2 regions of the Diaphorobacter sp. JS3050 genome follow, and region 1 is predicted to be linked to the other one. Evidence: predicted binding sites of a transcription regulator. Region 1 holds the regulator's gene; the other holds the start of a gene.
What was found. Region 1 encodes FliA, which starts transcription of late flagellar genes. Its sites were predicted from a motif close to CTAAAGTTTNNNNNNNNNNNGCCGNTA; they were not measured.
Positions count from the first base shown of each region.

Region 1 (4,194 bases):
CGGCGCCGAGCCTGCGCCCAGCCGCCTGCAGGAGCGCGCCGACGATCTAGCTGCTAGCAACCCGGTGCGCATGCCCCAGGTGCAGCCCGCTGCTGCTCCGCAGCCCGTGCGCCAGCCGGCACCCGCTGCCCGCAGCGCCGTGGCGCGCGACACCGAGCAGCTGGCGATGAGCACGTTGTCGTTCCAAGACTATGTGCGCGAGCGCATGCTGCGCCGCCGCCACGAGGCCCTGCACGGCACGAGCGCCCCCGCGCCCCTGAGCGAGCGTGCGGCACTGGAGCGCGGCCTGCCCGAACCCCGGTTTGAACCCCGCCCGGAGCGCCGTGCCGAACGCCTGCAGGAGCCGTCTGCGCCACAGCCCGTGAACGCCCCGCTGGCGCGCCACAACCCGTTGCGCCCCATGCATGCCGCCCTGGGCGCAGAGCAGCTCACGCCGCGCCGCGCCGAGGCGCCCGCCACAGCCGCGCCCACGCTGGCGGCCGGCCTGGGACAGCAGAACCTCATGAAGGAACTGCAGTCCATGAAGGAGCTGATCGAGGACCGTTTCAACACCCTGGCCTGGCTGGGCCAGGCCCGCCAGAACCCGATCCAGTCCACACTGATGCTCAAGCTCATCCGTGCGGGCTATTCGCCCGCCCTCTCGCGCGCGGTGCTGGAACACCTGCCCGAGCATCTGGGCGCCCAGGACGCCGTGCGCTGGCTCATGGAAGTGCTGGAGCGCAACCTGCGCACCGACGCGCAGACGCTGCCGCTGTACGAGGAAGGCGGCATCTTCGCCATGGTGGGCGCCACCGGCGTGGGCAAGACCACCACCACCGCCAAGCTGGCCGCCTTGTGCGCGCGCATCCACGGCCCCGCCAGCGTGGGCCTGATCACGCTGGACACCTACCGCGTGGGCGCGCACGAGCAGTTACGTTCTTACGGCCGCATGCTGGGCGTGGTGGCACACCTGGCGCACGACCGCGCGGCGCTGCAGGACCTGCTGGGCTTGCTGTCGTCCAAGAAGATGGTGCTCATCGACACCACCGGCGTGGCCCCCCGCGACCCGCGCAAGCGCGACCTGCTGGACGTGCTGGATCTGCCCGGCGTCAAGCGCCTGCTGGTGCTCAACGCCAGCAGCCATGGGGACACGCTGGACGATGTGCTCACCGGCTTCAAGACCACCGGCTCGCAGCAGGCCATTCTGTCCAAGGTGGACGAGGCCGTGAAGCTCGGCCCCGCCATCGATGCGCTGATCCGCCACCAGATGGTGCTGCGCGGCGTGACCAACGGACAGCGCGTGCCCGAGGACTGGGAGGCGGCCGACGCCCGCAAGCTCGTGAGCGCCTCCATGCGCACGAGCGTGAAGTCGGCCTTCGACCCCAAGGCCGCCGAGTTGAACTTCTTCTTCTCGCACGCCACGGAAACGGCCGATGAGCGGGGGATGGCCGATGTTGCTTGATACCGCTTTGCACCAGGCCGCCGGGCTGCACAGCTACACGCCGCAGCAGGACCTGCGCCTGCTGGCCGTGCTGAGCCAGCCGGGCAGCGGCCCGTGGCTGGAGATGCTGTGGCAGCTGTGCTCCAGCCTGCAGCGCCTGGGCTACCCCGTCGTGGTGCTGGACGGCACGGCGCTGGAGAGCCCGCACATGCCCGGCCTGGACCAGTTGCTGCACCCGGCTCCCTGGAACGGCGCGCAGACGCTGGCCTCCGCCACCGGCGCGTCGCTGGCCGTGGTGCCCGCGGCCCGCGGGCTGGCCCGCCTGGCGCAGCAGTCCGAACACCATGGCGCCACCGTGCTGCAGCGCCTGCAGCCCTTGTTTCGCGCCTACGCGCTGGTGGTGCTGCATGCTCCGCCCGAGCAACTGGCGCCGCTGCTGCGCGGCAGCGCCAGCGTACCGCTGATCATGACCGGCCCCGGCGCGCAAGGCATGGTGCGCAGCTACCGCCAGCTCAAGCACATGGCGCTGCACGCCGGCGTGCGCTGCACGGTGGCGTCCATCCTCGCGCCGCAGGAGCCTGTGCAGCACCGCCAGACCGCCGAGGCGCTGGACACGCTGCAGCGCAGCGCGCGCACCCACCTGGGCCTGCAGGTCCACACCACCACCGTGGCCGCGGCGCGCGCGCAGGACATCCAGCGGCTGGCCTTGCAACTGCTGGAAAACGCATGCACCATTGACGCTGCCATGCCCCTGCTGCCCCCGCACAGCCTGTGCGCCTCCCTCTCGCCCCTGGACCGGAGCCACTGACCCGATGTACACCGCGAAAGGCCAGCTCGACCGGGACGCGCTGTTCCACCAGCACGTGCCCCTGGTGCGGCGCATCGCCCACCACATGATCGCCAAGCTCCCGCCCAACGTGGAGCTGGACGACCTGATCCAGGTCGGCATGATCGGTCTGAACGACGCGCTCTCGCGCTACGAAGTCGCGCAGGGCGTGCAGTTCGAGACCTTTGCCAGCCAGCGCATCCGCGGCGCCATGCTCGACGAGCTGCGCGAGGGCGACTGGATGAGCCGCAGCTCGCGCAAGAGCCAGAAGGACATCGAGCATGCCCTGCACCGCGTGGAGCAGCGCCTGGGCCGCAGCCCGATCGAGTCCGAGATCGCCGCCGAACTGGGCATGAGCCTGGAGGACTACCAAGCCCTGCTGAGCAAGGTGCGCGGCACGCAGCTGGTGTACCTGGAAGACTTTCACCACGATGACGAGGACGAGGGCTTCCTGGACCGCCACGTGGCCGACGAGGGCGCCGATCCCATGGCCGTGCTGCGCGACCAGCGCCTGCGCGCCTCGCTGGTCGAGGCCATCAAGGCCCTGCCCGAGCGCGAGCAGTACATCATGGGCATGTACTACGAGCACGACATGAACCTGAAGGAAATCGCCGCCGTCCTGGGCGTGACCGAATCGCGCGTGTGCCAGCTGCACAGCCAGGCGATTGCGCGGTTGCGGACGAAGATGCGGGGGCACTGATTCTTTGGATGAAATAGCTGTTTTGCGCTTGCTGGACAAGCGCGGGCAGCTATTTTTTTTGAGCTTGTGCTGCGGCTTTTCATGGCGCTGGCCGGGATATGCGCCCGCCGGGGCGGGTCCCGGTCAACAGCATCAAACCCCAAGAACCCGTCAAAAAAGATAGCTGCCAGCGCTTACCCCATAAGTCCCAGCCAGCAATTCGGGCTAAAAGTCACCCCGGTGCCCGGTAAATCCGCGCCCCCGCGGCGCCGGACGAGGGCCCGTAAGTCACTCCCTCCACGGGCGGCAGCAGCGACGCCGCCTGTCGCTCGGTCAGCGCCATCACCCGCGCCAGTTGGTCGCGCACCAGCGCCAATTGCCGGCCGATGGCCTGCACCCTTTGCGTGGCGGCGGGCTCCAGCGCGCCCGCCACAGGCGCCAGGGCCTGGGCCAGCGCCATGGCAGCGCCGCGCAGCTGCACCGCCGTGTCTTCAAAAGTCTGGGGGTTGGAAGCAAGAAGCGCAGCCTGCATGTCCTGCAGCTGCGCTTCGATGAAGGTGAGGGTGTCGTCGAGTGACATGGGGTGCAAGTCTAGAGCCTGTCACCCCGGCGGGCCAGCCGGCCCAGGAGGGCGGGTCAGCCCCGCGAGTGGGACAGGGTTTCGTAGGCGTTGGCCAGCAGCTTGTCGGCCACGGCTTCGGCGTCCACGCGGAAGGTGCCTTTTTCGATGGCGGCCTTGATCGCCTTGACCTTGGCAGTGTCGAAGTCGGCCGTGGACTTGGTGGCGTCCACCCCGCGGGCGGCAGCCGACAGCGTGACGGGCACGCCTGCGGCGGCGCGCGTCGCGCCCTGGGCCGCTTCTTCAGCGGCCGGCGCAGGTGCGGCGGCCTTGGCCTGCTGCTTGTTGGCAGCGGCCTTTGACAGCGCAGTCGCAGTATCCGGGTTGTGTCCAATCTTCATCGCACTCTCCACCACCCCTGTGAGATGTGGGGCCAGTAGCCATGTTTTCGGCCGGCAGGGAGCAGACTTTAGCGCTTTGTGGTGCCTCGCGGCTCACAAAGTGGCTTCTATTGTCCCATCCTCAAGCACAGTACCCCCAATGATGCGCCCATTGGCCATGCGAACGCGCACATTCTGTCCTTGAGCGCCCGCGCTCATGGCCTGGCCCGAGGAGGTGACCGCATAACCCGGCCCCTGCACCACCACGCGCACCGCAGAGCCGGCCTTGAACAGGTCGGGGGCGCGCACCATGTTCTGGCGCAGCGCCTG
Region 1 covers NZ_CP053553.1:3,611,367-3,615,560, forward strand. Annotated here, with positions in the region: gene flhF (flagellar biosynthesis protein FlhF) at 1-1,441, shown strand, start outside; gene HND92_RS17195 (hypothetical protein) at 1,431-2,228, shown strand; gene HND92_RS17200 (RNA polymerase sigma factor FliA) at 2,233-2,946, shown strand; gene HND92_RS17205 (hypothetical protein) at 3,158-3,505, opposite strand; gene flgM (flagellar biosynthesis anti-sigma factor FlgM) at 3,562-3,885, opposite strand; gene flgA (flagellar basal body P-ring formation chaperone FlgA) at 3,979-4,194, opposite strand, start outside.

Region 2 (4,194 bases), 1.8 Mb from region 1:
TGAACCCCAGGCCAACTACTACCGCTGGCTGGCACTGACCTATGTGACCACGCTGACCACGCACCCCGCGCTCAGCGTGCCCTGCGGGCGCGACACGGCCGGCATGCCGTTCGGCCTGCAGGTGGTGGGGCGCTTTCGCGACGACCATCGCCTGCTGTCCATCGGCCTGGGGCTGGAGCAGGCCTTCGCCCGCATCGATGGCCTGCAGCGCCCGCGGCCCGACCTGGCCCGGCTGGGGCCGGTGCAACCCGCGCTCACCTCCATCGTCACCCACGCGCCGGACCCCGATGACGCGCGCGGCGTGCCGCGGCTGGGCGCACGCGGTGCCGCGGCGCAGGCATCGGCGGTCTGACAGTGATTGGCGAGGGAACCCATGCAACCCTATGACTTCGTGATCATCGGCGCGGGCATTGCCGGCGCCTCCGCCGGTTGGGAACTGGCCGCGCACCGCCGCGTGCTGCTGCTGGAGCGGGAGGCCCAGCCCGGCTACCACACCACCGGCCGGTCGGCTGCGCTGTACTCGGCCACCTATGGCACGCCCAACATCTGCGCACTCACACGGGCCAGCCGCGCGTTCTACGATGCGCCGCCGCCCGAATTCGGCAGCGCCCCCATCCTCACGCCGCGCGGCGTGGTGTACCTGGCGGGGCCCGACCAGCTCGACCTGCTGGAGGCCGCCTACGCCGAGGCGCTGCCGCGCAACCCGCAGGTGCGCCGCCTGACGCGCGAGGAGCTGCTGGAGCAGGCCCCGTGCCTGCGCCCCCAGGCCGTGGCCGCGGGCATGAGCGAGCCCGGCGCCGCCGACATCGACGTGCATGCGCTGCACCAGGGCTACCTGCGCGGCTTGCGCCAGCGTGGTGGCGAGATCCGCACCCATGCCGAGGTGACGGCCCTGCAACGGGGCGAGGAGGGCTGGCACATCACCCTGGCCGATGGCGAGGTGCTGCACGCGCGCGCCGTGGTCAATGCCGCAGGCGCCTGGGCCGATGTGGTGGCAGCCCAGGCGGGCGTGCCGCCCATCGGGCTGGAGCCGCGGCGGCGCACGGCCTTCACCTTCCCCGTGCCGGCCGGCATGCAAGCGGCCCACTGGCCAGCCGTCATCGGCATTGCGGAGGACTACTATTTCAAGCCCGACGCGGGGCAGATGCTGGGCTCCCCCGCCAATGCCGACGCCGTGGCGCCGCACGACGTGGTGCCTGAGGAACTGGACGTGGCCATGGGCATCCACCGCATCGAGCAGGTGACGTGCTTTCAGATCCGCCGCCCCTCGCACACCTGGGCGGGGTTGCGCTCGTTCGTGGCCGATGGCGACCTGGTCATTGGCTGGGACAACCATGTGCCCGGCTTCTTCTGGCTGGCCGCGCAAGGCGGCTATGGCATCCAGAGCGCGGCGGGCGCGGCGCTGCTGACGCGGCAGTTGGCACTGGGCGAGCCGCTGGCCCCCGAGCTGGCGCGCGAGGGTGTGGACGTGGCGGGCCTGTCGCCTGCGCGGCTGCGCTGAGCAAGGCCAGGGCTGAAGCCGGCCTGAGCCGGCGAAAAAAAGCCAGCGCGCCGTGCGCGTCAGGCGTAGGTGTTGAGCTGCGTGCCCAGCGGGCCTTCGGTCGCCAGCGGTGGCTGGGGCAGGGCGGCGAGCAGGGTGGCGGCGGCCGTTTCCTGCGTATCCAGGGCCTTCTTCAGCACGGTGACCTGGACGGCATCGGCCGTCTCGCGGCTGGCGAGGGCGCTGGCGGTGCTGACGATGGATTGGGTGAGGGCGACGTCCATGGTGATCTCCGGTGTACCTCTTGTTATCGGCCAGTTCACCGCGGATTCAAGGGTGCTTCTATAAACATAGCTGTTGGCGCTTGATACGTAAGAATTTCAAGCTGTTTTGGTGCTGAAAATCCATCCTGGCAAGCGCAGCCAGCTATTGTTTTTGTATCAGTCCAGCGCGCTCGCGCCGTAGGCCTCGCAGGCGGCGAGGTCGGAATCGCTGGCCTTGGGCAGGCGCGAGGCCGCATCGCGCAGCGCCGTGCGCAGGCCTTCCTCCAGCACCGGATGGTAGAAGGGCATGCGCAGCAGGTCGTGCACCGTCAGCCGCTGCTCGACGGCCAGCGCCAGCAGGTGGGCCATGTGTTCGCCCGCTGGCGCGCACAGCTCGGCGCCCAGCAGGCGGCCGCTGCCGTGTTCGGCGTACACGTTCAGGCGCCCGTGGTTGCACTGCGCCACGCGCGCGCGGCCCTGGCGCGCAAAGTCCACCGTGCCCCCCACCCATTGCCCCTCGGGCAGATCGGCATGGCGCTGCCCCACCACGGCGGCCTGAGGCTGGCTGAAGGTGATGGCCAGCGGCGTGCGCCGGGCGAAGCCGCGCGGCGTGGGCGCCAGGGCGTTCAACCCCGCAATGTGGCCCTCATCCGCGGCCTCATGCAGCAGGGGGCGGTCGCCATCGGCATCGCCCGCGATGAAGACGGGCAGATCGCCCACCTGCAGGGTGCACGGATCGATGGGCGGGCGGCCCTTGTCGTCCAGCGCCACGCCCAGCGTGTCCAGCCCCAGGTGCTCCAGATTCGGGCGCCGGCCCATGGCGGCCACCACCTGGTCCACCACCACGGTCGCGCTGCCGTTGGTGACCTGTATGCCGCCGGCCACCTCGCGCAACTCGGCCTTGTCGCCCACGTTGACGATGAATTCGTCCTTCAGCCGCGCCAGCAGCGCGTCGTTGATGGCGGGGTCGCTCAGGCCGGCCACGGTCTTGCCCGTCGCGAAGGCCATCACCTCCACCCCCAGCCGCGCGAGCGCCTGCGCGATTTCCACCCCCAGCGGCCCCAGCCCGATGACGGCCACGCGCGGGCCGAGCGTGGGTTGCTCGAACAGCGTGTCGGTGGTCAGGATGCGGTCGCCAAAAGCCAGCCAGTCCTCCGGCACGATGGGGCGCGAGCCCGTGGCGATGATGATGCGCCGCGCGGTGTGCACCTGGCCGTTCACTTCCACGCGCTGCGCGTCCAGCAGCCGGGCGTGGCCGCTGATGGCGCGCTCGCCCGCGTCGGTGGCGGCCAGCGTGCCGGCCACGAAGTCATCGCGCAGCGCGCGCACGCGGCGCAGCACGGCGGGCAGGTCCACCCGCAGCGCATCCGCGCCCTCGATGCCGAAGGTGTGCAGCGCGCGCCGCGCATGGTAGGCGTTGGCGGCCTCGATGAGCATCTTGGACGGCATGCACCCCACGCGCGCGCAGGTGGTGCCCCAGGGGCCGTCGTTCACGATGCGCCAGTGGTCGGTGCGCTTGCGCACCTCGCGCAGCGCCGCCAGTCCGGCGGACCCGGCGCCCAGGATGATCACGTCCAGCGGCTGGCTCATGGAGGGGGTTCCTTGTCAATGCGGGCCGCCAGTGTCGCCGCGCGCGCCGGCGCGGCATGTAGGCGCGCAGGCATTGTTGGGCTTGCGTGGGCGCGGCCCGCCCCCGGTCTTCAGTCCGTGGATTCGCCCCAGGCCACGCGGCCCTGGCCTGCTTCGTTCACCTGGTGGACGAAGGCCTCGGCCTCGGCCTCGGGCAGGCGCAGTTGCAGCGTGACCAGCGTGGCATGCTGCACCTGCAGCAGCTGCACGCCAGCACCGTCGATCATGCGGCGCAGCAGTCCTTCCAGGGCGTAGGGCACGCTGCATTCCAGGGTGCGCATGCGCTGCAGCGGCACCTTGTCGGCCTGCAGCAGCGCCTGGGCCACGGTATCGGTATAGGCGCGCACCAGGCCACCCGCGCCCAGCTTCACCCCGCCGAAATAGCGCACCACGGTGGCCAGCACGCCCTCCAGGTCCTGGTGGCGCAGCACATCCAGCATGGGCCGCCCGGCGGTGCCGCTGGGCTCGCCGTTGTCTACCGCGGCGGACTGGCCGCCCGCCAGCAGCGCCCAGCACACATGGACCGCGCCCGGGTGTTCGCGCCACAGCGCATCCACCACGGCCTGCGCGCTCGCGCGGTCGGCCATGGGCTGCACGCAGCCGATGAAGCGGCTTTTCTTGATGATGAGTTCGCTGTGAACGGGGGCGCTGAGGGTGTAGGGCATGGGGGCGGCCGAGCTTACCCCATGGGCCGACGGCGACAAGGGCCATGCGGGGGCGGTTAGGCGCAAAGGGGGCATGGCTTCTAAAATGCCCGGCCCCCCCTGCAGGCCCGCCCATGAACGCCCCGATCGATGTTTCCTTCTTCCCGCGCAACGCCAA
Region 2 covers NZ_CP053553.1:1,817,540-1,821,733, forward strand. Annotated here, with positions in the region: gene HND92_RS08870 (amidase) at 1-352, shown strand, start outside; gene HND92_RS08875 (FAD-binding oxidoreductase) at 374-1,501, shown strand; gene HND92_RS08880 (YjfB family protein) at 1,561-1,764, opposite strand; gene HND92_RS08885 (dihydrolipoyl dehydrogenase) at 1,921-3,333, opposite strand; gene HND92_RS08890 (YigZ family protein) at 3,444-4,037, opposite strand; gene HND92_RS08895 (YgiQ family radical SAM protein) at 4,151-4,194, shown strand, end outside.
Region 2: HND92_RS08880 (YjfB family protein) is a predicted target of FliA. The motif match lies at 1,789-1,815, and genes of this name have one in related genera.